DNA from 4 places in the Rheinheimera sp. ATLC3 genome. Region 1 is predicted to be linked to each of the others. Evidence: predicted binding sites of a transcription regulator. Region 1 holds the regulator's gene; each other region holds the start of a gene.
The links. Region 1 encodes sigma-54, which starts transcription at its own class of promoters, with help from an activator protein. Its sites were predicted from a motif close to TGGCANGNTNCNTGCTT; they were not measured.

Region 1 (7,896 bases):
CTGGTCAAACATGCCCATTTTGTCACCAGCATACCTGGCGGGTTTGGTGCAGTGCGCGAACTATGCGACCTGCTGTTAATCAGTCAGGATAAATTCGGCCTATTTGATGGCAGTAGCACATGAGAAAAATACTGGTTTTACTCGTTCTGATACTGACCGGCACCGCTGCTTATCTTTGGTTTGAACCTACTGACAGCAATGATGCCTTGCAAACCGATCAGGAACTGATGCCTGACTATATTGCACAGAATATTACCCGACGACTGTTTGACAGTGATGGCTATCTGGTAGACAGCGTCAGTGCACAACGACTTGAACATTTTGAACTACTGGGATTTACACAGTTTGAAAAGCCAGTGTATACCCTGTATAACGAAGATCATCAGCCAAGCTGGCAAGCCAGTAGTCAATACGCGGTATGGTTCCCCCAGGATAAAATAATCCTTGAGCAACAGGTCAGAATTGATAGCCTGCAGCAAAATGAGCTTATTGACTGGCTTGAGACAGATACGCTGGAAATGCTGTTCCCTGACAACAAGTTACAAAACAACCAACCAGTGTTAATTCAGGGACAAGGCTTTTATATCAAAGGTAGTGGCATTAAAGCTGACTTGACCAGCAAAACTTTCCAGTTAGTACAACATGAGCAGACGGTATATCGTAATGAAGAATAATCTTATCTTAGCTCTGCTGCTAAGCAGCTCTGCGGTGATGGCTGCACAGCCAGACTACACCCAACAAATTCAGATCGATGCCGATAATCTGGTTTCAGTGCAGGAAAACGTCCTGACTTATCGTAATAATGTGGTGATTACACAAGGCTCACTACAGATGAAAGCCGACCAGCTGGAGATTAATGCCAGTGCAGGCAAGGGCAAAGAGGTATATATCGCTACCGGTTCACCCGTGAGTTATTCTCAGTTATTAGCGGATGGTAAGCCGGTTACCGCCACGGCAAGTGAAATGCGGTATGAGCCGTCAAACCGCACTCTGACGTTGAGTGGAGACGCAGAGCTGACGCAAAGCGGTAGTGTTGTCAAAGCGTCCATTATCAAATATAACGTGGAAAAACAGCAACTAAGTGCGGAAAGTAACGAGTCAAAACGCGTAACAACGATTTTTACGCCGGAGGAAAAGAATAATCCATGAAGTTAGTTGCTTCGCACCTGGCGAAAAGTTACAAAGGCCGGCAAGTTGTTAAAGATGTCAGCCTTGAAGTGAATGCAGGTCAGATCGTCGGTTTGCTCGGGCCCAATGGGGCAGGCAAAACGACGACTTTTTATATGATTGTCGGTCTGGTGCCATCAGACAAAGGTCATATCAGCCTGAACGACAAAGATATCACCTTCGACCCCATTCATACCCGGGCCCGTCAGGGCATAGGGTATCTGCCGCAGGAGAGTTCAATTTTCCGCAAGCTGACGGTATATGAAAACCTGCTGGCTATATTACAAACCCGCAAAGATCTCAGTGCCAGCAGACGCGAAGAAATAGCAGACGATTTACTGGAAGAATTTCATATTGGCCATATCAAGCATAGTCTTGGCATGAGCCTGTCTGGTGGCGAAAGGCGCAGGGTAGAGATAGCAAGGGCACTGGCAGCAGACCCGGCTTTTATTCTGCTCGACGAACCTTTTGCCGGCGTAGACCCAATATCAGTACTGGATATCAAAAAGATTATCCAGCATCTGTGTCAGCGCGGTATTGGTGTATTAATAACCGACCACAACGTGCGCGAGACGCTTGATGTCTGCGAAATTGCCTATATTGTCAGTCATGGCGAGCTGATTGCGTCGGGACCACCGCAAGAGGTATTGGCAAATCAGAAGGTCCGTGATGTATACCTCGGTGAGCAATTCAGGCTATAGTTAGCGAAAAACAATCTCAACACATTATTCAGTAGGATAACGGTAGAAGTAGATGAAGCCCTCTTTGCAACTTCGCTTAGGACAGCAACTTACCATGACGCCGCAGTTGCAGCAGGCTATACGCTTGTTACAGCTGTCAACGATTGAGTTGCAACAGGAAATTCAGGAAGCATTGGATGCCAATCCATTGCTGGAAGCCGAAGACGACTATGACAGTTTTTCTGCTGATGCCAAAGACACCTCAGATCCTTCCTCACTCAACTCTACCGACTCAGAACAGATAGCAGACGACAACTATGAGCCGAGCGAACCTGACAGCAGTGAAGCGATGTCAGAGCAGAATATTCAGGAAGACTTGCCGCTGGACAACAACTGGGATGATTTGGTTAGTGCAGCGCCGGTAAGTGCCGGAAACAGCGGCAGCGATGAAGATTTTGTCTATCAGGGTGAAACCAGTGAAACGTTACAGGACTACCTGCGCTGGCAAATGCAACTTACGCCCTTCTCGGATACTGACCGGGCAATAGCTGAAATTATTATTGAAGCCATTGACGACAATGGCCTGTTGACCATCAGCTGCGAGGAGATTCTGGAGTCGCTGGGGATAGAGGATATCGAAGCCGACGAAGTTGAAGCCGTCATTAAGCGTATTCAGTTATTCGACCCGGTGGGGGTTGGTGCCAGATCTATTCAGGAGTGTTTGCTGGTTCAACTACGCCAGTTTGCCGCGGATACCCCCTTCCTGTCAGCTGCGCAAAGCATGATCCGTGACCATACAGAACTTTTAGCTAACCGTGACTTTCGTTCTTTGATGCGTGTGACTAAACTGAAAGAAGACGAGTTACGGGAAGTCATGCGGCTGATCCATAGCCTTAACCCCCGCCCAGGCGCTGACGTTATTCGTGAAGAGCAACAATACGTTATTCCGGACGTTAGCGTGATAAAAGTAAAAGGCCGTTGGCAGGTTGAACTAAACCCTGACGCTATGCCTAAAGTACGTATAAACCAGCAGTATGCCGCGATGTCGCGTACCGCAAAAAATAGCGCAGATACCCAGTTTATCCGCTCTCATCTGCAGGAAGCAAAATGGTTTCTGAAAAGTCTGGAAAGCCGCAACGAAACGTTATTAAAAGTGGCAAATTGTATCGTTCAGCAGCAGCAGGCTTTTTTTGAGCACGGAGAGGAAGCGATGAAGCCTATGGTGTTAAATGACGTTGCCGAAATGGTTGGCATGCATGAATCGACAATCTCGCGAGTCACGACGCAGAAATATATGCATACACCCCGGGGTATATTTGAGCTTAAATTCTTCTTTTCCAGCCATGTGAGTACAGAAAGTGGTGGAGAATGTTCTTCGACAGCTATTCGTGCATTTATTAAGAAATTAGTGGCGGCGGAGAATCCGGCCAAACCGCTTAGTGACAGTAAAATGGCCGATATTCTGATGGAACAGGGCATTAACGTTGCGCGGCGTACCATCGCTAAGTATCGTGAGTCTCTGTATATTCCGCCGTCAAATCAACGCAAGACCTTGCTGTAAATAAGCCTAAAAGAAGGAATATGTCTATGCAAATCAATCTGACCGGTCGCCATGTTGAAATCACCACTGCCTTAAAACAATACGTAGATAGTAAATTTGCCAAACTGGAAAGGCACTTTGATCATATAAACAATGTACATGTGATCCTAAACGTGGAAAAATTGAAACAGATTGCTGAAGCTAAGCTGCATCTTAATGGTGCTGAAGTATTCGCAGTATCTGAAGATGAAAATATGTATGCTGCCATAGACCAGTTGATAGACAAGTTAGATCGCCAGGTCATTAAGCATAAAGAGAAAATAGCCCGACACTGATTAGATTATGACGAATTTAACCGCAATGCTTACCGAGAACTGCACTAAAAGTGCAGTTCTTTTTAACAGCAAGAAACGTATTCTGGAATATATTGCTGAGCTAGCACATCAGCGCCTGCCAGACATATCTGAGTACAGTATCCTTGAAGCTCTGATGACCCGGGAAAAACTAGGCTCTACAGGCATAGGTGGCGGCATTGCGATCCCCCATGGCAAACTCAAAACTGTCACTCAGCCGGTGTTAGTATTCGTAGTCAGTAAAGAAACGATTCCGTTTGACGCGATAGACAATCAACCGGTCGATATATTCTGCGCGATTCTGATCCCGGAAGATCAGTGTCAGGCTCATTTAAGTACACTGGCAGGCATCGCCAAACTATTGAGCCAGAAAGAGCTGACTAAAAAAATCCGTCATGCAGAAACAAACCAGCAGTTATACCAGTTGCTGGTCGACTACAGCTCAATGGAAACAGCAAAATGAAGCTGTTGGTAGTTAGTGGTCGTTCCGGTTCAGGCAAATCTGTTGCCTTACGTGTGATGGAAGACCTTGGCTACTACTGTGTAGATAACATCCCTGTTAATTTGCTACCAACGCTGGCCACTACAGTGATGGGGCAGTACGAGCGTGTTGCTGTCAGTATAGATGTTCGAAATCTGCCACAAGACCCCGATGAGCTGGCTGAGATCCTGTCCTATCTGCCACGAAAGCTGGATTTAACTATTCTGTATCTGGACGCCGATCATGCCAGTTTAATTAAGCGCTTCAGCGAAACCCGTCGCCTGCACCCGTTATCCCATCAGGCGATGTCACTGGACGATGCTATATCCCGCGAGCAGCAATTACTTGACCCGATATCCAGCCGGGCTGACCTGTACATTGATACTACTGAGTTAAATGTGTATCAGTTGGCTGAGCAGCTGCGCGAACGTATTCTGGGCCAAAAAACCGGCCGACTGGTCATTCTGTTTGAATCTTTCGGCTTTAAATATGGCATCCCTAAAGATGCCGATTTTGTATTTGATGCCCGTTTCCTGCCCAATCCACACTGGGAGCCGGATTTAAAGCCGCTGACCGGGCTGGACCAGCCAGTCAAAGACTATCTGGCTTCTGAACCGGTAGTCGCCAAGTATATCTGGCAAATAAACAGTTTTATCAGTACCTGGCTACCGCATCTGGAACGTAATAATCGCAGCTATTTAACAATTGCAATTGGCTGCACCGGCGGCCAACACCGTTCTGTCTATATCGTTGAAAGCCTGGCTGAAAGTTACCGTAACTTAAGAGACGACGTGCAAACACGCCATCGTGAGTTGGTACGCCATCACGGCAGAGCAAGCTGATGAAGTGCAGTGAAGAAGTCACTATTGTAAATCAACTTGGGTTACATGCCCGGGCAGCCACCAAGCTGGCACAGTTATGTCAGCAGTTTCAGGCAAAAATTGAACTGGTACAGGAAGATAAGACAGCAGACGCTAGCAGTGTGCTGGCACTGCTGATGCTGGCGAGTAGCAAAGGCAAGACATTGCTGGTTTGTGCAGATGGTGAAGACGCTACACAGGCGCTACGAGCCGTCGCCGATCTTATTAAAAACGGCTTCGACGAAAACTAGCTACGCTAATAACCCTTTGTACACCGCCATTCAATCTTAGCTACACATTCCTATCATGCGCTTTCACCTGAGCAGGGGGTATTTTATCCAACCCACGTGTTTTACTGATCGCAGTCAGTTTATGATGTAACGCTGTTTTAATCAGCATATGAGCACTGATTGGTGCTGTGATCAGCAGAAAAATAGTAATCAACAGTTCGTGAATACTCACATCTCCGGTCAGGCTGAAGAAAAAAATTGACCCCAGCAGTATGCCGCCCATACCAAGCGTTGTGGCTTTGGTCGGCCCGTGCAGACGCATAAAAAAGTCAGGCATCCTGGTCAGACCGATAGACCCTATCAACACAAAGCTGCCGCCCAGTAGCAGAAAAAACGCGATTGCCCATTCCATCCAGTGTTGCATAGTACTCTCCTACTCGATAATGTCGCCGCGCAATAAGAACTTACAAACGGCGACAGTACTGACAAACCCCAGCATAGCAATAAGCAGTGCGGCCTCAAAATACAGCGGCGAGCCCATAAGCAGACCATACAAAATGATCAATGCAATACTATTTATATACATGGTATCCAGCGCCAGAATACGGTCTGGCAGGCTGGGCCCCCGCAGCAACCGCCACAGGTTTAGCAACAGTGCAATGCTGATCATTGCAAACACCAGCATAATGACATTATCCAGCATTGAAAATCTCCTTTAGTGGGGCTTCATAGCGCTGTTTAATTGATTCAATTAGCGCCGCCTCATCAGTCAGGTTCAGTACATGAATTAATAACCAACGTTGTGGTAAGGGCTCACCTGGCTTAATGCTTTCAGTGCTGGGTAGCACTTCCGCACTTACGGTGCCCGGCGTCATCGACACCGTACTGGCCAGAATCGTTATAGGTAGCTCGTGCTGCAGATCCAGGGGTACTTTGACAAACGCCGGGTTTAGCCGCCTTTTGGGCCCCAGGATCAGCACTGCTACCTGAGCATTGGCAACCACTATGTCGGCCAGTACCCGCAGCATATAGCGCAGTGCCAGCAATGGCCGTTCGATGACAGGTTGAGGATCACGAAAGCGCTGTATCAATAATGGGATAAGCAGTGCCAGCACAACCCCAAAAAATAAATGTACAGCCTCAATGCTCTGGTTCAGCAATAACCAGACAACAAACAGCATGACACTGCGGTATGGCGTGGGCAGCCAGCGATACTTTGCATCAAATCTCATGGCGCATCCCCCTCTGCAGTGGCGGAGCCAAGTATTGTCCTGGCGGCAGTGTCCGTATCATATAACTGTGCCGCAGCCTGTTGCGTCAGCTCAGTTAAAGGTCCGGCAAATACCACCAGTAACGGGCTGGCCAATAACAGCCAGCATACAGCAAATACCTGTAATGGCGCGGCCTTATCACCAGTTGCATCACCACCACTTACCCGCCAGAACAACGTACTGCCAGCACGCGACAAGCCCACTATCACCAGCAGGCTGCACATTAATATCACCGTCCAAAGTAAGGCGCGGTTTGCAGGTTCCGTCACCGCCTGTAGCAACATAAGCTTACCAATAAAACCGGACAAAGGCGGTAAGCCGGCAACAGCCATCGCCGCCAGCATAAACAGGCTGCCAAGCAATATCGGCTGTACTACCCGCCGGCCAGAAACCAGACGGTCTGCCGCTTTACCACGTTGATTAGAAATCAGATCAGCAATCAAAAACAGCGCAGCCGTGACTAGAGTAGAATGCACGGTGTAATATAATGCCGCCGCCGCAGATAACTCAGTATGCAGCGCGACCATGGCAACAAGCGTACCCACGGATACCAGCACCAGATTCGCAACCAGTTTACGAAAATCGTGGCTGGATATCACACCAATAGCGCCAAGCACTATAGTGGCAAGGCCTGCCGGCAGTAACCAGTCTGCAGCCATTCCCTGCAACGGCCCCGCATCAGCACCAAATATTGTGGTGTACACCCGCAGCAGCGCATAGATACCAATTTTTGTCATTACCGCAAACAGTGCAGCCACAGGTGCTGAAGCCGATGAATAGGTGGCTGGCAGCCAAAACTGCAGTGGCAGCACTGCCGCTTTTAGCGCAAATACGATCATCAGCATCAGACCGCCTGATTTTACCAGCATCAGATCCTCAGCCGGCAGCACCGCAACCTTCTGTGCCATATCTACAATGTTCAGTGTACCAAGAGTGCCGTACAATACCGCCAGTGAAAACAGGAAAATGGCAGAACCAGTCAGGTTCAGTACCACATAATGTACAGCAGCTTTGGTTTTGTTCTTACCACCGGCATGGATCAGCAGTGCGTAAGAGGCAATCAGTAGTACTTCGAAGAACACAAACAGGTTAAACAGATCTCCGGTTAAAAACGCACCATTGATGCCCATCACCTGAAACTGAAATAACGGGTGAAAAAACGACCCTTTCTCGTCCTCACCGGCGCTGCCATAGCAAATAGCCCCCAGTGCCAGAAATGACGTTAAACACACCAGCACCATAGATAAAGTATCTGCAACCAGAATGATACCAAACGGTGCCTGCCAGTTACCTATTGCGTAGTGCAGCAAGCCA
Region 2 (7,896 bases), 1.5 Mb from region 1:
CAGATTGAAATACACTGTCTAGCAAGCGGAAGCTACCCGCATCCGCATCCAGCTCAACCCGGCCGCCAACCGGTACAATAAACTGCTGCTTTATATGGCCAATCATAGCACCGCGGTAAGCGGGTATATTCAGCGGCTTGATATGATCATCAAAAATCTGGTCCATCGTCAGCCAGCCATAACCCCCGCTTGGACGGCAGTCGGTGCATTCACCAAAAATAAAACCGGCAATTTTGTCCAGCGCGCCCATCAGTTTTAAAGTACTTAACATACGGTCTATGCGATAAGGGGCTTCTTCTACATCTTCGACAAACAGAATTTTGCCGCTGAAATCGGGCAGGTAAGGAGAGCCGGCAAGGGCGGTCAGCACGGTAAGGTTACCGCCAATCAATTCGCCCTGCACCTTACCACCGATGATGGTGATGGTGCGGTTTTGTCTGGGCGCCAGCTCGTCTTTAGCATCCATCACGTTTTGGTAGTGCATTAACTCGCGGTCAAAAAATACCCGGCGGAACTGATCGGCATTAAAACTATTCCAACTGCCGGTGCCGTTCGGGCCATGAAAAGTGACCAGACCGGTCTGGGCATGAATAGCGTTATGTAAAGCGGTTATGTCGGAGTATCCAAGCAGAATTTTCGGGTTGTTGCGGATCAGGTTGTAATCCAGCAACGGTAGCACCCGGGCAGCACCTGAGCCGCCGCGTAAGCAGATGATGGCTTTGACGTCTTTGTCAGCAAACATGGCATTAATATCACTGGCGCGCTCAAGGTCAGTGCCGGCAAGATGGCCACGGCGTGATGCCAGGTGCTGGCCGGTTTTTACTTTTAGCCCCAGCGCCTGCATGACTTCGGTGGCAATTTGCAAATCTATTTTGTTGTCAGTGGCTTTTGACGGGCTGACCAGTGCGACCGTATCGCCAGGGTTCAGCGCTACCGGTAACACCCGCTTGCCCTTGTTGGCAGCAGGTGCTGCTATGACGTTGGCACAACTTGCCAAGGGGATCAGGCTGGCTGCCAGCGCGCAGTTTTTTATAAATTGTCTTTTATCCATCTGACGGCTCCACGTTTGTAATAATTTATTCAGCATACCAATAGCAGCTTTACTAAAAAATTCCAAGACGGTAGCGTAAAAATGCGACAACCGCCGCCGGTTTTACGGGCAGCGGCAATCAAAGGCAGGTTATTTTTTGGTCTTTTTTACCACTTTTTTAGCGGCGACTTTGCCCGGCTTCTTCTTTTTCACCGGTACTTTGGCTTCTTTGTTGTTAGGGCGCAGACTGTCAACAACACGGCGTTTCAGTTTTTGTTCGCTGTAGCGTTCTATTTTCGCCAGAATCGCCATGTCGTGTGCTTCTACCAGCGAAATGGCTATGCCTTTTTTTCCGGCCCGGCCGGTGCGGCCAATGCGGTGTACATACACATCTGCAGTACGGGGCATATCAAAGTTAATCACGTGGCTGATATCATCAATATCCAGCCCACGTGCAGCAACATCGGTTGCCAGCAGAATATTTACCCGGCCACTACTGAAGCGTTCTACTGCCTGCATCCGTTTGTCCTGCGGCATTTCGCCCTGCAACCAACCACAGCGCAGACCGGCGGTTTCAAGCTGGCCGGTTAAACTGGCCAGCCGCTCGCGGGTTTTGACAAATACAATAGCTTTAGTCACGTCTGGCTGTTTTAGTAAGTGAATAAGCAATGCCAGTTTATGCTGCGCATCGTCTGCCAGGTGCACCCACTGCAGAATTTTGGCTTTTTCTTTGCGTGACGGTATGGCTTCCAGCCGCTCGGGCTCTTTTAATGCCCGCTCGGCAAAACGCTCCAGGTTATTACCTTCCAGCGTGGCAGAGAATAAAAACGTCTGCCGGCGGCGGCGGGCTTCCAGCACTATACGGTTCATTTCACCAATAAAGCCCATATCCAGCATACGATCGGCTTCATCCAGTATCAGTACTTCTACTTCGTCGGCCTGAAAGCTTTCTTCATCCAGATATTCGGTCAGGCGCCCTGGTGTCGCGACCAGTATGTCGTTATTTTTTTCCAGCGTATCTTTATGGCTGCCGTAATTAATCCCCCCGGTAATCACACCTACGTTTAACGTCGTGTGCTTAGTGAAGTGTTTGAATTCGTCATACACCTGATATGCCAGTTCGCGGGTAGGGGTCATCACCAGTACACGGGCAAACCCCGGGTCTTTGCGGCCGAAGTCGAGTAAATACTGGATTGCAGGTAATACGTAGGCCAGCGTCTTGCCGGTGCCGGTTGGTGCACTGGCCAGAATATCTTTACCATCCAACGCCAGTGGGATCGCCATTTCCTGGATCAGCGTTGGCTGCTCAAAGCCGCGTTCGCTAATGGCGCGGTTAATGTCGTCATCCAGTTGAAATTCTGCGAATGTTGTCATGTAGTCCTCAGCATTATTGCCTGCCCGGTGACAGTTTGCCCGCTTCGCCGTAAACTGGCGGCGGAGGTACTGATGTCAGCCGGTTTTCAATGTAAAAAATTTTATGTAGCCCATGATCGGTGCGCGATGAAAGTCGGCACAGACGGTTTATTACTTGGCGCTTTTGCACCGCTACCACCAACTGGCAGTGCTATTCTCGATATCGGTGCCGGCTCAGGCCTTATTAGCCTGATGCTGGCGCAGCGCACTGCAGGCGCCAACCCGATTGACGCCATTGAACTTGATGCCGCTGCAGCGGAGCAAGCTGCTTTAAATGTCGCTGACAGCCCGTGGCCGGAAGCAATCCGGCTGATAAAGGGCGATATTCTAACCTATCACACTGATAAACGTTACCGCTTAATTGTGTCTAATCCGCCGTTTTTTCAGCGTGCCGTAGCCGCGCAGGATGCCAGAAGGCATCAGGCCAGGCATACAGATAGCTTACCCTTTACCCGTTTGCTCAATGTTGCAGCCGGCTTGCTGTGTGAAGAAGGCACATTAGCCATAGTGCTACCCGTTAGCAGCGCTGAAGACTTTATCCGCCTGGCGCTGTCTGGTGGCTGGCAGTTACAACACAGCTGTACCGTTTTCACTAAACCGGCCAAAGCACACCGTAGTTTGTTATGCTTTGGCCGCAGTGGCAGCGCAGGTAAACTGCAGCAGACACAGCTGTATATCCATGATGAAAGCGGTGCTTACTCATTGCAGTACCAGCAGTTACTCAGCGCTTTTTATCTGAAGTTCCCAGATTAAACAGGCCAACCTTATGCAAAGCAGCCCCTTTTCGGCACAGGAATGGATACATATTTTACTGCGGCAGCAAGGGCTGTTGCAGCCGCCAGCGTCCCTTGAAGCGGCGGTACAGCAACTGGGCTACGTGCAGATTGATTCTATTAATGTGGTACAGCGTGCTCATCATCATGTGCTGCACAGCCGTTTGCCACACTATCAGCCCCAGATGCTCGACAACGCTGTTGCCAGTGGTCAGGTATTTGAATACTGGGCGCATGCCGCAGCTTATCTGCCGATGGCTGATTATCGGTTCAGTTTATACCGTAAACACCAGCTGAAACAGGGTGAACGGCACTGGCATGAACCGGATCAGCAGATGATGGCGCAGGTGCTGGCCAGACTGCGCGAAGAAGGGCCGCTGACGGCAAGCGATTTTAATGATGATGTGAAAAGCCGCGGTAGCTGGTGGGACTGGAAGCCGGCGAAAAAAGCGCTGGAGCAGTTATTTATGCACGGTGAGGTAATGGCACTGCGGCGTGACAATTTTCAGAAAGTGTATGACCTGACCGAACGTGTCTTACCCGCTACGGTAGATACAAGGCTGCCGGACGAGGCGGAGTTTTGTCGTTATCTTATTCAGCGTTATCTGCAGGCTCACGGGTTTGGCACCGTAGGCCAGATCGGTTACCTGCGTAAAAACATTAAAGCTGCGCTGCAAACTGAGCTTACTCATATGCTGGAGCAGGGCGAATTAGCGCAGTTTAGCTATCAGGGTAAAACGCATTATTTTTTACCAGACGTTGATTCTGCCGCGATTGAAACCGGTAATACCGTCTGGTTACTTAATCCCTTTGATAATGTGCTTATCCAGCGCGACAGGTTAAAACAGTGGTTTAATTTTGACTACCAGATAGAGGTGTATGTGCCTGCGCAGAAGCGCCGTTTTGGCTATTACAGCCTGGCGATTTTGTGGCAGACGCGAATGGTTGGCCGGGTAGATGTAAAAGCTGACCGGGCCAGCAAAACCCTATTGTTGCAGCAACTGACACTGGACGATGGCGCTTACGATAGCCACGGTATGGTGAGTAGTAGCTTTATTGAGGCTTTTGAGCATGCGGTGGCGGCTTACACCCGCTTTAATGACTGTGTACGCTGGAAGTTAGTGTCATGCCATGACAAGCTGCTAAAGCAGAACTACAGGCGCTTACAGTATCTTCAGGCATAAAAAAACCACCGCTTGCTGCGATGGTTTTTTGCATTGGGTTAGAGCTTAGTGTTTACGGCGTAAACGCAGCCCCAACAAACCTAAACCCAGAATGGCGACAGTAGCAGGCTCGGGTACTTGCACCTGAGTGACAAAGCTTGGATCACGTAACCACAATGACACATGAGACAACCCGGCTGGGTTTTTACCATTTGGTGTCTTAAGAACCTTAGACATATCCCAGGTACCGCTAAACATATAGTTCTCGTCGTCTGTACCCACGACAGGATCCAGCAACAAATCTTTCAGCGAGAAATTATAAATCGCGTAATCATTACCGCCTTTAAAAATTACTGCGGCCTGATCAAAGAACTTATTGGCACCCAGGATATTCATCAGTGTCTGAGGATTATATTTAGGTGGTGTATAAGTCCAGGTGCCAGAGGTGCCACCGCTAATATCAATAATACCTTCTTCAAAGGTGTAACTGTCAAAACCATCCCGCTTCACGGTACCTGACTCGTATGCGCCGGTGTCTAAATCAAGTTTACCGACAAAAATCCAGCCCGGGTCAACAAACACGTCTTTGTCTTTTAGATCCTGCAGATCAGATTGATCAACAAAAGCGCCATAAGGGCCGAACAACGAAGTATCGTTTAAAAAGCTGGTATCTTTCCAACCCAGGTTTGAGTTAAGGCCTGGGCCAAAGTCGTAAACTCCAGCCGGATAAACAGTCTTGTCGTTATATACTCCAAGGCAGTCGCTTGGCACAGCAGTCCCAGCCGGAAGCAAAATGGGCGTACTACCTGCACTCTGTTTCTGAATACTGGTTATCTGAATAGCAGCAGGGGTAACTTCACAGTTACGGATGCTGGTCAGCGTTGCCTGTGCATTAAAACTGCCTACAACTGCAGCCATAGTAAGGCTGGTCAATACTAATTTATTCATACACAACTCCCTATCCTTGAGGAGCGCGCTGTTGAGACAGACGGCGCTTTAACAACTAATAGCGATACACTTAATAACGCTAATTCTACAGCAATATCTGTGCCTGAAATAAAATCTGTTAACATTTCATCTGTTTACAAATGTACAGCGGGAATTGGCGGGTTTAATTGTAAACAGAACTGACATATCTATCTGTTTTATAAGTGCTGAGCAATTTCCTGTAGTACCTGACTAACCCAGTCATTTAGCCGCTCGTCAGTCTGGTCATACTGGTTTTCATCGTCCAGTGCTAAACCGTAAAATAATTCACCATCTGCTGTCAGCGCTTTAGAAGCAATAAAATCGTAACCTGCGGTTGGCCAGAAACCAATTCTTACCGGTTGTTGTGGTGCTATGGCTTCGTGCAGCATACCCACGGCGTCGATAAACCATTCGGCATAGCCAAGTTGATCGCCCATACCGTAGATGGCGACTATTTTGCCGCCAAGGTTTACGTTGCTGATCTCATCCCAGTGTGCTTCCCAGTCTTCCTGTATCTCGCCAAAATCCCAGGTAGACAGGCCAAGGATCAGAATATCGTAGTCAGCCATCCGGCTAAGCGGCGTATGTTTGATATTGTGCAGCTCAACGGTATCAGCGCCAATCAGCGCCTGAATTTTCTCGGCCACCATTTCGGTGTAGCAGGTGGTTGAGCCATAAAATAAGCCAATTTTCATGCCGTTCTCATTACAACATTTGGGCGGTAAAAGTGCGCGCAGTGTAGCAGATTAGCTGGTGTTACAAAATCCCGGCTTTGCCTCAGGCCATGCTTAGGCTACCATAGCTCAGGTTTTACAGGCGGATAGCTATGGCAGAAAACACAGCCCAACTGCAGGCTGCTGACGGTGTGCTGATTACTGAGTTTCTCGACCAGCTTTGGCTGGACAAAGGTGTCAGCGAACACACGCTTAGCGCTTACGGTACTGACTTAAGAAAGTTTGCTACTTTTCTGGTGCAGCAAAGAAAGGGCTTACTGGATGCCGATGCCCAACTACTAAACCGTTATCTGGCACAACGCATCGACAAGGCATTTAGCCCCCGCAGTACGTCCAGAGCGCTTAGCAGCCTGCGGCGGTTTTATGCTTATGTGCATCAAAGTGGCAAAATAGCGCAGAACCCGTTAAGTCAGTTATTAAACCCCAAAATTGGCCGCAGCTTGCCAAAAACGCTGTCTGAGCAGGATGTTAATGCCTTGCTCAGTGCCCCCGATGTGAACGACCCTATTCAGTTTCGGGATAAAGCGATGCTTGAACTGCTGTACGCCAGTGGTTTACGCGTATCGGAATTAGTTGGGTTGTCGATGCAACAAATTAACCTGCAGCACGGTCTGGTAAGGGTAACGGGGAAAGGGCAAAAAGAGCGGCTGGTGCCGATGGGCGAAGAAGCTGCGCACTGGTTGCGGCTTTATCTGCAGCAGGGCAGGGTGTTGCTGCTGGGTGGCCAGTTGCTGGATGTCGTGTTTCCCAGTAGCCGGGCGCAGCAAATGACGCGGCAAACCTTCTGGCACCGTATTAAATTTTATGCCAAAGTAGCGCACATTCAGGCTGAGCTGTCGCCTCACACGCTGCGTCATGCTTTTGCGACCCATTTACTGAACCATGGTGCCGATTTGCGCGTTGTACAAATGTTGTTAGGCCACAGCGATTTGTCGACGACTCAAATTTATACCCATGTCGCGCAGGCACGTTTGCAAAGCTTGCACCAGCAACATCATCCGCGCCCTTAGGCGCTTAGCAGGAAAGTATATGAAGAAGTTTGTTTTAGCCTTATGCAGTATTGGATTTATCGCCTCAGCGCAAGCGCAGCTAAAAGCGCCGGAGGCCGAATATGAGCAGGTACGTGAGCAGTTCAGCCAGTTGAATCTGACAGTCAAAGCCGTGGCTGATGCGCCGCTGGATGGGTTATTGCAGGTATTTACCAACAGAGGGCTGTTCTTTACCTCAAAAGATGGCCAATACTTTATCGAAGGTAATATTTACGATCTGAAAAATAAGGTGTTGGTAAACGACGAACAAATGCGGCCTTATATTCAGAAGCAGCTGGCAGCTAGTGAAAACGACACTATTGAATACAAAGCAAAAAACGAAAAGTACGTGATTAACGTGTTTACGGACCCGACGTGTGGTTATTGCCGTAAGTTACACAAGGAAATGCAGCAATATAATGATGCAGGTATCACCGTGCGCTATCTGGCCTTTCCGCGCAATGGCCTGGGCTCTGATACCTATCTGCAGATGCAGCATATCTGGTGTAGCAAAGACAGCCAGTCTGCACTTACCGCTGCAAAAAATGGAAAAGACATTACACCTGCGATGTGCCAAAACCCGGTAAAGGCACAATATGAATTGGGCCAGTCTTTTGGTATCAGCGGTACACCTGCCATTATTCTGCCCAGTGGCCGGTTAATTCCCGGGTATCAGCCGGTAAAAGCGTTACTGGAACAACTGAAAACAGATGCATAACCTGTTATGTCTGCAGTAAACCGTTTTATTCAGCGCCGGGCTTTACCCGGCGTTTTACCAAGCTTAGC
Region 3 (7,896 bases), 1.1 Mb from region 1:
GGGACAAAGCTGGAAACATCACCACCGTGACGGCAAACCTCTTTGACCAGAGTAGAAGAGATAAAGGTATTTTTTTCTGACGGCGTCATAAAAATGCTGTCCAGTGCGGGGTTAAGTTGCCGGTTCATACTGGCAAGCTGGAATTCGTACTCAAAATCAGCCACAGCCCTGACACCGCGGATAAGCACCTGGGCGGCGTTATCCTCGGCAAATTTTGCCAATAGGCCGGAAAAACCAATCACGCTAACATTGCTGATGCCGGTAAATGCCTGTTGTGCCAGCGCGACGCGCTCTTCCAGTGTAAACAGCGGTTGTTTGCTCGGGTTGGCGGCAACACCCACTATTACGGTGTCAAACATACGGGCGGCGCGCTGCACCAAATCGGCATGGCCGTTGGTCAAGGGGTCAAAAGTGCCTGGGTAAATTGCTTTTATTTTCATTATGTTGTCGGCATTCCTGGGTAAGGGCAAAAGCCTCGTACAAGCTGTGACTAGAGTTTTTAGTCAATTTGGCGTTACTATAGCAAATTAAATTCGCTAACCATAAGCCTGTTTCGCAGATGGAAAAGAAGTTAAGAACCAAAGATAAAATTCTGCAAGCCAGCATAGAATTATTCAATCAGGTCGGTGAACGTCAGGTTACCACTAACCATATCGCCGCTCATTTAGGCATCAGCCCGGGTAATTTGTATTACCACTTTCGTAATAAAGAAGACATCGTACGGCAGATTTTTAAAGAGTACGCCAAGTTACTGGAAACCAAAATCAAGCCGCCGTCTGATAAAGCAGAAGCTTTAGATACGCTGGCAAATTATCTGGATGCCGTATTTGAGCTGATGTGGCGGTTTCATTTCTTCTACGCCAATTTGCCGGATATTTTGTCGCGGGACCCGGCATTGCAGCAGGACTATCAACAGGTACAGCAAGGCGTGCTAATGCGTGTTACTGCAGTGCTTAAAGCTCTGAAACAATCCGATATTATTGATATTGATGACGAAGATATTACTGACCTGGCGCACAGCATTAAGTTGCTGGTTACGTTTTGGATCAGTTATCTGAAAACCCAGGCACCGGATAAAGATATTGATCAGGCCAGTGTTTATAAGGGGGTTTTAAAAGTACTGCTACTATTCAAACCATACGCCACCGTGCAGGCAAAACCGCGTATTACCCGGCTGCAACAACATTATGAGGCGCTCGCCGGCGACGTTCAGCTGCTGTAGGCTAAACTTGACAGCAGCAGGTCTGAGCAGCGGCGCCAATTGAGCAAAATCACTGCACAGCACCAACATAAGCTATACAATAGCGCCGTTTTTTCTGTTCTCTCTACCCCGTAACAGGAGGCTTTATGCGCAGCAGCGCTTTTCTGCAACACCTACAACAACAAATAGATGATGTTAAAGCAGAAGGTTTATACAAAGCAGAACGTATTATTACGTCGCAGCAGCAAGCCAGTGTCGATGTTGGCGGCGAGCAGGTACTGAATTTCTGCGCCAATAACTACCTGGGGTTAGCAAACCATGCTGATCTTATCGCCGCCGCGAAACACGGCCTGGACAGCCATGGTTTTGGTGTGGCATCGGTACGTTTTATCTGTGGTACTCAGGATATTCACAAGCAGCTGGAGCAGAGCATCAGCGAGTTTCTTGGCACAGAAGATACTATTTTATATTCCTCTTGTTTTGATGCGAACGGCGGCTTATTTGAAACCTTGCTTGGTGCTGAAGACGCGATTATCTCCGATGCGTTGAACCATGCGTCCATTATTGATGGCGTGCGGTTGTGTAAAGCCAAACGTTACCGCTATGCCAATAATGATATGGCCGAGCTTGAAGCTCAGCTAAAACAGGCTGATGCCGATGGTGCACGCTTTAAGCTGATTGCGACCGACGGTGTGTTCTCAATGGATGGCGTTATTGCTGATTTAAAAGCCGTATGCGATTTGGCTGATAAATATGGCGCCATGGTGATGGTAGATGACAGCCACGCTGTCGGCTTTGTCGGTAAACACGGCCGTGGCACACATGAATACTGTGGTGTGATGGACAGAGTGGACATTATTACCGGTACTTTAGGTAAGGCGCTGGGTGGCGCATCGGGCGGTTATACCTCTGGCAAGAAAGAAGTGATTGAATGGCTGCGGCAACGCTCACGGCCATATTTGTTCTCAAACTCGCTGGCACCGTCGATAGCATCGGCGTCGATCAAAGTACTTCAGATGTTAAAGCAAGGCGACGACTTGCGGGCAAAGTTATGGCAGAACGCCGATTACTTCCGGGAGAAAATGTCAGCGGCCGGCTTTACCCTGGCAGGGAAAGACCATGCCATTATCCCGGTGATGCTGGGCGATGCCAAAGTCGCTGCCGAGATGGCCAAACGTATGCTGGCAGAAGGAATTTACGTGGTCGGTTTCTCTTTCCCGGTGGTGCCTAAAGGCCAGGCCCGGATCCGTACCCAGATTTCTGCAGCACACAGTAAAGAGCAACTGGACAAGGCAATTGATGCCTTTATCCGTATAGGTAAAGACATGGGCGTGATCGCATAAGGGCGGGGCGTAAAGATGAAAGCATTAGCAAAATTAAAAGCAGAACCCGGCATCTGGCAAACCGAAGTCGAAAAACCGGAAGTGGGGCCAAACGATGTGCTTATCCGCATCAGAAAGACCGCTATTTGTGGTACCGATGTGCACATCTATAAATGGGATGAGTGGGCACAGAATACCATTCCGCACGGCATGGTAGTTGGCCACGAATATGTCGGTGTGGTCGAGGGTATGGGTTCTGAGGTGCGCGGCTTTAAAGTCGGTGACCGCGTGTCAGGCGAGGGCCACATTACCTGTGGTTACTGCCGCAACTGCCGCGCAGGTCGTGTGCATTTATGCCGCAACACCACCGGGGTTGGTGTTAACCGCCCGGGCGCTTTTGCCGAATATCTGGTGATCCCAGCCTACAATGCGTTTAAATTACCGGACAATATTCCGGATAATATCGCGGCCATTTTCGACCCCTTTGGTAACGCGGTGCATACTGCGTTATCGTTCGATTTAGTTGGTGAAGATGTGCTGATAACCGGTGCCGGCCCTATCGGTATTATGGCAGCAGCAGTAGCGCGGCATGTTGGCGCCCGCCATGTGGTTATTACCGACGTAAACCCGTATCGCTTAGAGCTGGCGCTGAAAATGGGTGCCACCCGTGCCGTGGATGTCAGTAAGCAAAGTCTGAAAGATGTCATGAAAGAGCTCGGCATGACCGAAGGCTTTGATGTTGGCCTGGAAATGTCAGGCGTACCGGCTGCGTTTCGCAGTATGCTCGATACCATGAACCATGGCGGCAAAATTGCCATGCTCGGCATTCCACCCTCTGATATGGCAATTGACTGGAACAAGGTTATTTTCAAAGGCCTGATCATTAAAGGCATTTACGGCCGTGAAATGTTTGAAACCTGGTACAAAATGGCCAGTTTGATTCAGTCCGGACTGGATTTATCCCCAATGATCACGCACGAAATGCCAGTGTCACGTTTTCAGGAAGGCTTTGACATTATGTGCTCAGGGCAGTCTGGTAAAGTGATACTAAACTGGTACTGACAACTAAATCCGCACGCTACACCGATGATAAAAAGGCGAACTGAGGTTCGCTTTTTTATTGTCGGTTTTTTTTTCAATCAAGATTGGGTTCTGACAGGGGATCTGAACTGAAATGGCCTAATGTGCTGATATAAAGCTGAATTTTTAGTTGGATTGGTTTATGCATTACAAATGTTGCAAGTTTTTGCAAAAACACAATCTATAACAATATTCAGAGGTATATCCATGTTGAAGTCCATACTATTTGCTGTTGCGACAGTAGTGTTAAGCAGTTTTGCTTTACCTCAAACCGCACAGGCCACACCTATTATTACGCAAGATTTTCTGCTTGAAGACGGTTCAGTCTTTGGCACCTTGTCAGTCGATATTAATGATATCGATGAGTTCGGCAACGTGCTTGAATGGGAAATGTTTGAGCTGTTCGGTTTTACTATCACTGATAATTTTCTGTTTGTAGCAGAGTTTGACCCGGCAGACCTGTTCGCTGGTTTCAGTTTCCTGAGTTTTGATGTTACAGATGCCGATGGTTTCTTTGCTTTCCAAGGCTTCTGGGATACTGACTTTGGCTATATGGATATCTTTACTACAGATGGTGACTTCGTTGTTGATACCAACTTTGCATTAAGCGCTGCGTCAGTCAATGTACCAGAACCAGGCACTATGTTTTTACTGTTAGCCAGTGTTGGTGGCTTATTACTACGTCGCCGCGTTTAAGCTGTTAACTCTGTTAAGCGCTAAAGTGTCAGCTTTTTTATCAATAACATTACAGCTGTAAATATTTGTTATCTATGTGCAGTGAAGGTTAAAGCTATGCTTTGGTCTGAGATGACTAAAAGAGGGTGTCTGATTTTTATACAGTGACGTAAAAACATACTGCCACTCTTTATCATTAGCCAGGCCGTGATGCTGCTTTGCAGGAAAAAATACGTGTTGCGAAAGATAAAAATAAACGGAGAACGAGCATGCAACTTACCAAAATTATGACCAGAACCGCCCTTGCGGTAGCGGTCGCAGCGGGCGTAGCGCACGCCCAGCAAATGAACAACCCTTATGAAATTCAGATAAACCCGGCATTATTAAAACAGGAAGCCGTTGATGCCACAGTCGCCCCGTATATTGTGCAGGTAAAAGGTAAAACCGGCATTGAGAAAGCACAGGAATTAGGCGAGCTGATGCCAGCGCGTCAGTCTGTTACCAGGGCGCTGAACCGCTATAACTCATCATCGTCAAGGCTGCAAACTTATACCAAGAGCCTTAAGGCGCTACATCAGAATCTGGCGGCGCAAAGCGGTGCTGATAAACTGATCTATTCTTACACCCACACCTTTAACGGCTTTTCAGCCAAGATGACAGCTGCTCAGGCAGAAGCGTTGCGTAATCACCCGAATGTGGCAGGTGTATGGCGTGACGAAGCGCAGCAGATGACGACGTCCAATACGCCGGCCTTTTTAGGGCTGACCAGCTCACCTGATGGCCTGCACACACTGGGTGTTAAAGGTGAAGATGTGGTTATCGGTGTTGTCGATAGCGGTATTTGGCCAGAGCATCCAAGCTTTGCTGATGATGGCTCTTACGCGCCGCTGTCAGGTTGGAACGGCACCTGTGACGTGGGCGAAGACCCGGAATTTAGCTGTAATAACAAATTGATTGGTGCGCGCTATTTCAAGAGCACTTTCGAAACTGTGTATGAAATTCAGCCTGGCGAATTTATTTCACCCCGTGACGCGGATAACCACGGTACTCACGTATCCTCGACTGCTGGCGGTAACGAGGGTGTTACGGCGGTATTTAACGGCACTCCGGTAGCAACCGTATCCGGCATCGCGCCGCGCGCGCGCATCGCTATGTATAAAGCCTGTTGGAACAGTGACTATGTTAGCCCTGAAGGCGTAAACGAGCGCGGCTGTTTCTACGGCGATACTATGGCGGCGATTGATCAGGCAGTGGCTGATGGTGTAGACGTCATTAACTATTCGATCGGTGGTGACAGAACCAACCTGACAACAGTATCTGCAGCCGCTAAACTGCGCGCTGCCCAGGCTGGTGTATTTGTGTCAGTGTCTGCCGGTAACGATGGTCCGACAGCAAGCACCATAGGTACACCAGCACCCTGGGTAACTACCGTAGCGGCGTCAACTTATGATGGTTTTAGTATTGCCAATGGTATCGAAGTGACTGCAGGCCCGCTGCAGGGCACATATATAGCGGTTGAAGGGGTAACCTCAGTACCACTGAGCCAGACTGGTGATATCAGTGCAGATGTTGTTGTCGCAGAGCCACTGCTGGCCTGTACTGAACTAACAAATGCAGCTGAAATTGCAGGCAAATTTGCCCTCATTCAACGCGGAACCTGTGGTTTTGATATCAAAATTGCTGCGGCAGAGGCAGCCGGTGCAACTGGCGTAATTGTGTATAACAACTCTGCCGTTGCACCTATTCCTATGGGTGGTACCGGTAGCTTTGGTATTCCTGCAGTGATGACAACACTGGCTGCAGGTAGTGCTTTTAACGCTGAAATCACTGGCGGCGGTGTAGTCAATGTCAAAATGAGCCCGACGGTGTTTGTTGATGATGTGGTTGAAGTGGGAAATGTTATGGCTAGTTTCTCGTCACGCGGCCCCAACCTGTCCACTTTTGATGTGATCAAACCAGACATTACCGCACCTGGTGTGAAAATTCTGGCGGGTGCGTCTTCTCAGCCTATGTTAGCTCCGCCAGGTAATAGCTTTACCTACCTGCAGGGTACGTCAATGTCCAGCCCGCATATTGCAGGTATGGCAGCATTGGTAAAAGAAGTGCACCCAGACTGGTCTGCTGCTATGGTGAAATCAGCGCTGATGACTACAGCGCGGCAAAATGTCACCAAAGAAAATGGCGTTACGCCGGCCGATCCGTTTGACTTTGGTGCTGGCCACGCAGTGCCTAACAAGGCTACGCAACCTGGTCTGACTTACGATATTGCCAATAACGACTACTTTGCGTTCCTGTGTGGTATTGGTAACAGTAGCTTTGTCGTTAATACCACAGGCTCTACCTGTGCCCAGTTTGAAGCCGCAGGCTACGATACTGACCCAAGTCAGCTGAACCTGCCATCTATGGCCATCGCTGAGTTAACCGGTGCCGAAACGCTGACCCGTGTGGTAACCGATGTTAGTGGCTCAGGCTCGGTATATACCGCAACTGTTGAAGCGCCTGCCGGTGTTGATGTTGAAGTTATTACCAACGACGGTGCTAACCAGATGACGGTGGCTGCTAATGCGTCAGTGGCTTATGGTGTGAAATTTACACCTAACGCTAACGCAACCATCGGCCAGTGGGTATTTGGTGCTATTACCTGGTCTAACGGTGTGCATAGTGTACGCAGCCCTATCGCTATTAAAGTAGAATCGCCGCAACTTATTGTTGCGCCTGCTGTAATTGGTGGTGAGGTTAAAGCGAAATCAGGTCGTTTAAGCTTCCAGGTTGATATGCGCTACAGCGGCACTACCAGTGCTTCTGTGGTGGGTGTTAGTGCGCCGTTTGGTTCTAGTGATACAGTCACACAAGACCCGGATCGGACCTTTAGCTTTAATGAACCTGGTTTAGGCTTCCATGCCTTCCTGGTGCCTGAAGGTACCCGTGTAGCTCGCTTCAGCCTGAATGAAGCTTTGGCTTCTGTACCGGGTGCTGACCTTGACCTGTATGTTTACCGCTGTATAGCGCTGTCGTGTTCAGCAGTAGGTTCTTCTGCTGCGTCAGGTGGTAATGAAGTCGTGACGCTACGCGACCCTGCTCCGGCAGCAAATGACGCCGCGGGTGATTTCTATCTGGTGTTTGTTCATGCGTATGACTTACTTGGCGCAGACTCAGCTGAATACACTATGCCGCTATGGATTGTGGATAGCCAGGAAAGCACTACCCGCATTGTTGCCAGCCCACGGGCTATTATGGGCCGGTCAAACATTGTTACGGTGATGACGTCTAACCTGACAGCCAGTCCATTGCCTTACCTGGGTGTGGCATCATTTAAAGATGCGGATGGTATTGAACATTCATCAACGTTGATTGAAGTCTTTGCTAATCAGTAACTGATGATATGAAGAATGCTGTGTGATGCTGCACAGTATGTGAAAAAAATCCGGTGGTTAACCACCGGATTTTTTATTTTCTGCTATCAGGGCTGATAAGTCGCCGTTAATGTTAAGCCACTTACCGCGCTGTAACCATATACTGAGATATACCAGGTTGCGGCCTGAGGGCTGGTGAAACTGCAGCTTTCAGTATTGCCGGTATTATAAGGCCGGCAATCATAGCTGGTCGTTGTAGGCTGGC
Region 4 (7,896 bases), 770 kb from region 1:
AAATTATCACCAAAGCGCTCGATAGCTCATTCTTGCACGGCGTAACACGTGACTCGATCTTAACGCTGGCGCGTGATCGTGGTATGAAGGTATCAGAGCGTGAGCTAACGGTAGATGAACTGTTAGAGAGAGCGCAAAAGCCAGGCACAGAAGCGGCGTTGTCGGGTACGGCTGCGGTATTAACCCCGGTAGGTACGCTGATCCACGCCGGTAAAGAGTATCAGGTAGGCTCTGGTCAGGGCGGCGCGACAACTGCAGCTTTACGTCAGGCACTGAATGATATTCAATGGGGCAAAGCGGAAGATAAACACGGCTGGCTGGTTAAGGTCTGCTGACCGCATCGTGGTAGTCCGGGCGCTTGGTGACAAGCGCTATTGTGCTCGCCACAGCGGAATTCGGGGCAATCCTGCCCCTCATCTGGCGGGCCAGCTTGGCTGACGACATTCGTTCCCGACGAATGTCTTACCCGCCTTCGCCAGCGGCGAAAATATCTGTGGCTGTGCAAATAGCGTTGTCACCCGCCGGGTAACCAGATTATTCCTCTATAATCAGAGGCTTAATTAGCTGAAACAGCTCGCGGTAATACTTCGGCGGTTGTTGTTTTTCCTGTTCTTTTTTCGCATTACGAATAAGCTGGCGTAACTGCTGAACATCGACCTCTGGGTAAGCGGCGATAAATTCAGTCACTGCGTCACTGTCTGTAATCAGCTTATCGCGCCAGTTCTCCACTTTATGAAACTGCCGGGTGGCCGCCTGATTGGTATTGCGCAGCAAGGCCAGTGCCTGCTCTATCGGCTCTAAATCACGGGTGCGCATCAAACGACCAATAAACTGAATATGGCGGCGCAACGCTTCGCGTTTGTTACCAAGCTTGTCTGCCAGCTGCAGGGCGTCCTGCATTTCGTCATCCAGCGGTATCTTGGCCCGTGCCGCAGCGCTTAACGCCACCAGCTCTTCGCCTAACTTTTGCAGCTCGTGCATTTCACGCTTTATCTGCGATTTACTTTTGCCTTCTTCTTCGTCCCAGGTATCGCCGTGGATAAAATCGGTCATCTTGTTTCACTCTTAACAGTAATGTTGCTAAGTATACATGATAGTGCTGCCTGGCAGCAGCCAGCTTTCGCAGACTATGATAAGCTTGTGGCAAATTCTTTGGCTGAACCATTATTATGCAATCAACACAACCGACAATCTGGCAGGAAATTGACGAAGTTAAACAGGCCGTAGCCGAGGTACTGGCGCATGCCAAACAGCTGGGCGCCAGCAGTGCTGAAGCGTCAATGAGCCGTACTAAGGGCCTGAGTGTGGAAACCCGTCACGGTGAAGTGGAAACGGTCGAGTTCAACCAGGACGGTGGTCTGGGTATCAGTTTGTATTTTGGCCAGCGCAAAGGCTCGGCATCCACTGCTGATTTAAGCCCGCAGGCGCTGCGCCGCACGGTTGAAGCCGCTGCCGATATTGCCCGTTACACCTCGGAAGACCCACATACCGGTATTGCTGATGCAAGCTGGTTGGAAATGTCACCGCCGGATCTGGATTTATACCACCCGGAAACCATAGGTACCGATGAGGCCATTGCGTTATGTGCCGGTGCAGAACAAGCTGCTTTTGATACCGACAACCGTATTACCAACTCTGAGGGCGCGTCGTTTTCATCACATACCGGCTTAAAAGTGTATGGCAATAGCCATGGCCAGCTGGTCGGCCACCCCAGTTCGCGGCATAGCTTCAGCTGTGTGGTGATCGGCGAAGAGGGCGACGACATGCAGCGCGACTACAGTTTTACCGTCGCACGCCAATACAACAAACTGCTAGACCCGAAACAAATCGGCCGCGAAGCCGCACTGGAAACGATAGCGCGGTTAAATGCGCGTCAGGTGCCGACACAAAAGGTGCCGGTCATTTTCCGTGCCGATATTGCCAGCAGTTTGTTTGGTCATTTAGTGTCGGCCATCAGTGGCGGCAGCATTTACCGTAAATCGAGCTTTTTGCTGGATAAAGTCGGCCAGCAAATTATGGCGCCGGGTATTACTGTTCTTGAGCAGCCCCATTTAAAGCAGGCGCTGGCATCCAGCCCGTTTGATGGTGAAGGCGTGAAAACCCGCGATTTAACCGTGATTGACAGTGGCATACTGACAACCTATCTGACAACCAGCTATTCTGCCCGTAAGCTGGGCATGGCCAGCACAGGTCACGCTGGTGGTATCCATAACTGGTTGATAAGCCACGGCGATGAAGACTTACTGCAGTTATGCCGCACTATGGGTAAAGGCTTGTTAGTGACTGAACTGATGGGGCAGGGCGTGAATACGGTAACCGGTGATTATTCACGCGGCGCCGCCGGGTTCTGGGTAGAAAACGGTGAAATTCAGTTTCCGGTATCCGAGGTCACCATTGCCGGTAACTTAAAAGACATGTTTATGCAGATAGCTGCGGTTGGTAACGACATTGACCGCCGTGGCGGTGTACTGACAGGTTCAGTACTCATCAGCCAGATGCAGGTAGCAGGGAGCTAGTTTAGCGAGCGCGCTGTGAGGTAGATAAAAACACTGACCACCTTAATGGTCAGTGTTTGTCTTCAAGTATGCTCAGATAAATTAGGCTTGCTTCTTAAATTTACGAGAAGCCAAACCCATTACGCCAAGGGCTAATATTGCAAGTGTCGAAGGTTCTGGAACATTTGCGATCTCTCTGGCAGAAAAAGAGCTCACCTGAAAATTCCAGTTAGAGGATGGCTGATTATTATTGAACTGAATATAAGCTACATTGGTAGCTGATAGTGAGAATGTTCCACCGCCTGATGAGAATGACCCCGTTTCCAGTGCTGAATTATCAGCACCAAAAGCAGTCCAGAAACTACCATTGCCTGAACCAAAGTTATCAAGAACGAAGCTGATTTCTTCGACTAAATTTGAGAAAGAAAATTGTAAAATTTGTGCTGTTGGATACCAGCTATTGTTTGAGTTATGAATGCCGCCCGTCGTCACAAAAGGATCACCTGAGCTGTCTACACCGCCAATCAAGTCGAACTCGACACCGGCATAATTAGCATATTGGGTGTTTTGAGTAAGGTCTGCAAAATTGATCTCTATCCATGCGGCGTTAGCAAATCCACTTACCGCCAAAGCAAAAGCCGCAACTACGGTTTTCAAAAATTTGTACTTCATTTGATGTTTCCTTTTCATCCCTTGCCATCGACCTCGGAAGGTCTTTAATTTGAATTAACAGTAAATGTCGATCCCGCCTATTCAAATAATATGCCAATAAATAAATTTTATATAAAACAATGCATTGAAAAGATTTTTCAATTTTTATTGCACCAGGTGTAAAATAAATAGACATTAATGAATCAGTGGCCGTTCTTCAGGCAATCTTATTTTGAAAGCAGGTTGCCGATATATTGCAGGGCCGGTTTAAAAGCAGAAGCCCGGCTTGCTGCCGGTTCGGTTCGTTGTCACAGTGAAAAGGCTATTACTAAAAAATAGTAGCTTCAGATGAGAGAAAACCCGGTTATATAAACCGGGTTTTGGTTGCAGTTAGTGAGAACCGGGTTGCTTTAAGGCAATCGGTTCGACACTCAATGTGCTTAATCTACCTTAGTCTTCAGACCACGACGGATTAACAGCGCATCTGTCGTTGGCTCCTGGCCACGGAAGGCTTTGTAAGACTCCATTGGCAGGCGTGAGTTACCGACAGACAGAATGTTTTTGCGGTAGCTCTGGCCGTTCTCCAGTGTTAAACCACCTTGCTGCTGTACGTAGGCAAACGCATCAGCCGCCAGAATTTCACTCCACATATAGGCGTAGTAACCGGCTGAATAGCCGCCGCCCATAGAGTGTGAGAAAAACGCTGACTTATAACGAGGTGGCACAGCCGCTAAGTTAACACCGTGTTTTTTCAGTGCTGCCGCTTCAAACTCATTTACATCCTGCAGTGGCTCGTCAGCGCTTAGTGAGTGCCACTCCATATCCAGCAGGGCAGCAGACATATATTCCAGTGTGTCGAAACCCTGATTGAAACTGCGTGACTTCATCACTTTGTCCAGCAGTTCAGCCGGGATGGGTTCACCGGTTTTATAGTGCTTGGCGTAGTTTGCTATAACGTCAGGGTGGGCGGCCCAGTCTTCTTCAAAGGTAGATGGGAACTCAACAAAATCGCGCGATACAGACGTACCGGCCAGCGTTGGGTAGTTTACGTCAGAGAACATGCCGTGCAGGCCGTGGCCCAACTCATGGAACATAGTGGTAACGTTATCGTAGCTGACCAGTGTCGGCTCACCTTCCGGTGCCTTTGGAATGTTCATCACGTTAACCACCACCGGCTTTTGCCCCAGCAGTTTAGACTGACCGACAAAAGAGCTCATCCAGGCACCGCCGCGCTTGCCTTCGCGGGCAAAATAATCGGCGTAGAAAATCGCCAGGCTGCTGCCGTCAGCGTCAAACACTTCGTATGCTTTTACATCCGGGTGGTAGGTTGGTAAATCCGGGCGCGGCTCAAAACGGATACCATATAAGCGGTTAAAGGTGTAGAACACGCCATCTTTTAATACCCGGTCAAATTCGAAGTATTGTTTAACTTCGTTTTCATCCAGGTCGTATTTCGCCTGACGTACAAACTCGCCATAGTATTCCCAGTCCCACGGTTGCAGTTCGAAATCACCGCCTTTTTGCTTGATCATTTCCTGAATCGCTGCCGCTTCTTTATTGGTGTTAGCAATAACCGCCGGCACCATAGACCCTAACATATCAAACACGGCCTGCGGTGTTTTCGCCATTTGCGATTCCAGGCCATAGCTGGCCCAGTTGTCGTAACCTAATAACTTGGCACGCTCTGCACGCAGTTGGGCTAAACGGGCCACGATAGGCCGGTTGTCGGTTTCGCCGCTCTGGTTACGGTTAGCCGAGGCTTCCCAGACACGTTTACGCAGCTCACGGTTGCTCAGCTGACTTAATACCGGCTGACGGGTGGTGTTGGTGATGCTTAGCAGATACTTGCCTTCATGGCCGGCTTCTTTAGCGGCATTGGCAGCGGCAGTGATTTGCGAGTCTGATAAGCCGTCTAACTCTTCTTTGGTATCAACGACAACGGCAATTTTTTTGGTTTCAGCCAGCAGGTTTTGCGAGAACTGGTTGGTCAGCTTTGAGTGCTCTTCGTTCAGGGCACGGATAGCCGTTTTCTGCTCTTCAGTCAGCTGGGCGCCAGCGCGGACAAAGCGGTCGTAATACACTTCAATCAGGCGTACAGATTCTGCGTCCAGGCCCAGGTCATTACGCTGGTTGTACAGGCTTTTAATGCGGGCAAACAGCTGTGGGTTCAGGTTAATGTTATCTGAGTGCGCGGCCATTTTCGGCGCCAGCTCAGACTGAATTTCACGCCGCTGCGGGTGCGAACTGGAGCCCGCCAGGTTATAGAAAATACGCGACACACGGGTTAACAGCTCGCCGCTTTTTTCCAGCGCCACCAGCGTGTTGTCAAAGGTTGCCGGTTCCGGGTTGCTGGCAATGGCCAGGACTTCAGTCATATGCTGCTTCATGCCTTCTTCAAATGCCGGCAGGAAGTGCTCATCTTTTATTTCAGTAAAATTCGGCGCTTCGTATTGCAAGGTACTTTTCACCATTAATGGGTTGCTGGAAACCACTTCAGCTGCGGTTGTTGCTTCAGCAGCAGGTTGCTGAGCCGTGGTTTGTTGTGGCGCGCTGTTATCAGAACAGGCGGCCAGCGCGAGCGCAGCGGTCACTGTAGTGGCAATAAGAGTTTTACGCATGAATATCTCCCTGAAAGAGGCTGTCGTTACGGTATGTCGTTATAGTAATTGCCGGCGCTTAGCGCCGGGTTAACCCGAGTATGCCAAAATACTGTGCATACGCACCCGGTTTGCAGCGAGCAGCCAACAAAGTAAGATAAAAGCCCGCTCAGGGCAACTATTGTGGCTGTAATGTGGCGATATAGGGTAAATCAATGTAAAAACAGCTGCCTTGTGGCTGTGCAGGTTCGTAGCCCATGCTGCCCTGCATCTGGTTTATCAGGCTGCGGCTTATTGCCAGGCCAAGGCCGGTGCCTGCATGTGTTCGGGTGTCTGAGCTGTCTGCCTGGCTGAAACGGCTAAACAGCTGTGGTACAAAATGCTCAGCTACGCCTTCGCCCTCATCTTTTACCTGAATACGTACCTGTTCGCCATGGAGGCTGATGCTAACGCTAACCAGGCCTCCGGTAGGGGAGAACTTAACCGCGTTACCTAACAGGTGCTGTAGTACATGTTGCAGGTGCGCAGCATCGGCATTTACCACTAAAGCCTGCAGTCCGGCCGGGCAATTCAGTTGCAGCTTAATACCCGGGTGCAACAGCCTTACCTGCTCCAGGCAGTGGCTGATCAGTGGCTGCAGTTCAACCGGGCGCAACTGCACCGACAAGGTGCCGCTGGCAATACGCTCAACATTGAGTAAATCGTTCACCAGTGCAGTAAGCTGCTGGCAGTTGGTTTGGGCCAGTTGCAACATGCGCTGCTGCGAACCACTCAGCTCACCTAAGGCACCGGATACCGCTAATCCCAGCACACCATTAATCGACGTAAGCGGTGTACGCAGTTCGTGACTGACGGTTGAAATAAACTGTTGTTTTAGCTGCTCTGTCTGGTGCCGGTCTGATAAATCACGCAGTACCAGCAGCTGTTTAGTTTGTTGCTGCAGCCTGATATGGCTGCGGTTAACCGCCATTGGAAACAGGCTGTTATCGCGGCGCCGGCCCTGGGTTTCGTATTCGGTTTTTGCGCTGGACGTGGCACTGTACAGCTCATCCAGCCGGTGCGGTTCGGCCAGTAATTCCGACCAGTGCATACCTGGTAGCGTATTGGCGGCATAGCCAAACATCGGGTAGCACGACAGGTTCACCTGTTCAATAATGCCGTCCTGGGTGGTGGTAATGATGGCATCGGTAACGTTGTCCATCATATTGCGCAGGTACAGTTTACTCTGCTGATGCGCACTGACGCTGTTACGCAGATGCTGGCGCGAGATCAGCAGCCAGGTTAGCAACGTTAGCAACAGCAAAGACGCGCTGTATGCCGCCAGGCGGATTTCGCCGCTGTTATCACGTGGTTTGGCAACAGAGCGCACCGCCATTTGCCATAAAGCCCCGCGCAAACTGATGCTCAGTAGCAGGCTGTCGTCATAAAACAGGCTGCGATCACCATAAAATACCGTGCCGCCGTGGCCCAGTTCGGACAAATTGCGAATGGCAACCTGCACTTCCTGCTCTGCGGTCTGGGTTTCCAGCATATTCCACACCGAGCCGATATCAACCACGGTGCTGACAATACCCCAGTAGTTATCCGCCCCCAAATACACCGGTATCCGGTAAATAAAGGCTGTACCGCCCTGAATCAGATCAATAGGCCCAACCAACCGGGCTTCGCGCTGGGCAATAATGGCGGCAATTTCCGGCCATTGTTCGGTTAAATCAGGGTAGTACAGGCCAATGGCCTGTTCGTTGCCTTTTAGCGGGTACAAATAACGCAGTGTATTATCCGGCGCCACACCAATATTACGGATATGCCGGGCCTGATGTGCCAGCTCTGGCAGCAGCATTTGCATTTCTGTTTCAGAAATTTTGCCGTTATTGGCCTGAATATGGGCAGTCAGGCCAAGTGTAAGGTAAAGCGGAATATTCAGTTCCGACTCAAGCAGTGCCCTTAACTGGCCGGCACTGGCAATTTCGTGGCGAAACTGCAGGCTGCGGGCGTACTGATGCTCGTTCTGCACCAGAGTTTCGGTAGCAAAAACCGTACACAGCAGCAATACCAGTAACAGCGTCCATTGCCAGAACGACAGCAGAAATTTATTCTTCATTCGCTAAAAATAGCACCGGAAATAACATCAGCCCTCACTCTAGCGTTAAGCT

Region 2: AC5SV9_RS15235 (PEP-CTERM sorting domain-containing protein) is a predicted target of sigma-54. The motif match lies at 5,416-5,432, and genes of this name have one in related genera.
Region 3: AC5SV9_RS13540 (PEP-CTERM sorting domain-containing protein) is a predicted target of sigma-54. The motif match lies at 3,735-3,751, and genes of this name have one in related genera.
Region 4: AC5SV9_RS12075 (PEP-CTERM sorting domain-containing protein) is a predicted target of sigma-54. The motif match lies at 3,247-3,263, and genes of this name have one in related genera.

The regions. Positions count from the first base shown of each region.
Region 1 covers NZ_CM182103.1:1,826,414-1,834,309, forward strand. Annotated here, with positions in the region: gene kdsC (3-deoxy-manno-octulosonate-8-phosphatase KdsC) at 1-123, shown strand, start outside; gene lptC (LPS export ABC transporter periplasmic protein LptC) at 120-674, shown strand; gene lptA (lipopolysaccharide transport periplasmic protein LptA) at 664-1,149, shown strand; gene lptB (LPS export ABC transporter ATP-binding protein) at 1,146-1,868, shown strand; gene AC5SV9_RS08535 (RNA polymerase factor sigma-54) at 1,921-3,408, shown strand; gene hpf (ribosome hibernation promoting factor) at 3,435-3,722, shown strand; gene ptsN (PTS IIA-like nitrogen regulatory protein PtsN) at 3,730-4,203, shown strand; gene rapZ (RNase adapter RapZ) at 4,200-5,063, shown strand; gene AC5SV9_RS08555 (HPr family phosphocarrier protein) at 5,063-5,332, shown strand; gene AC5SV9_RS08560 (Na+/H+ antiporter subunit G) at 5,373-5,735, opposite strand; gene AC5SV9_RS08565 (K+/H+ antiporter subunit F) at 5,745-6,014, opposite strand; gene AC5SV9_RS08570 (Na+/H+ antiporter subunit E) at 6,004-6,543, opposite strand; gene AC5SV9_RS08575 (monovalent cation/H+ antiporter subunit D) at 6,540-7,896, opposite strand, start outside.
Region 2 covers NZ_CM182103.1:3,295,069-3,302,964, forward strand. Annotated here, with positions in the region: gene AC5SV9_RS15215 (S66 peptidase family protein) at 1-1,051, opposite strand, end outside; gene srmB (ATP-dependent RNA helicase SrmB) at 1,181-2,404, opposite strand; gene AC5SV9_RS15225 (tRNA1(Val) (adenine(37)-N6)-methyltransferase) at 2,477-3,196, shown strand; gene AC5SV9_RS15230 (winged helix-turn-helix domain-containing protein) at 3,210-4,400, shown strand; gene AC5SV9_RS15235 (PEP-CTERM sorting domain-containing protein) at 4,446-5,327, opposite strand; gene fldB (flavodoxin FldB) at 5,525-6,043, opposite strand; gene xerD (site-specific tyrosine recombinase XerD) at 6,175-7,092, shown strand; gene dsbC (bifunctional protein-disulfide isomerase/oxidoreductase DsbC) at 7,112-7,828, shown strand; gene recJ (single-stranded-DNA-specific exonuclease RecJ) at 7,835-7,896, shown strand, end outside.
Region 3 covers NZ_CM182103.1:2,932,262-2,940,157, forward strand. Annotated here, with positions in the region: gene coaD (pantetheine-phosphate adenylyltransferase) at 1-440, opposite strand, end outside; gene AC5SV9_RS13525 (TetR/AcrR family transcriptional regulator) at 560-1,222, shown strand; gene AC5SV9_RS13530 (glycine C-acetyltransferase) at 1,348-2,544, shown strand; gene tdh (L-threonine 3-dehydrogenase) at 2,560-3,585, shown strand; gene AC5SV9_RS13540 (PEP-CTERM sorting domain-containing protein) at 3,811-4,299, shown strand; gene AC5SV9_RS13545 (S8 family serine peptidase) at 4,548-7,652, shown strand; gene AC5SV9_RS13550 (S8 family serine peptidase) at 7,739-7,896, opposite strand, start outside.
Region 4 covers NZ_CM182103.1:2,600,549-2,608,444, forward strand. Annotated here, with positions in the region: gene AC5SV9_RS12060 (branched-chain amino acid aminotransferase) at 1-335, shown strand, start outside; gene yjgA (ribosome biogenesis factor YjgA) at 535-1,053, opposite strand; gene pmbA (metalloprotease PmbA) at 1,170-2,516, shown strand; gene AC5SV9_RS12075 (PEP-CTERM sorting domain-containing protein) at 2,598-3,167, opposite strand; gene AC5SV9_RS12080 (M3 family metallopeptidase) at 3,587-5,764, opposite strand; gene AC5SV9_RS12085 (ATP-binding protein) at 5,922-7,844, opposite strand.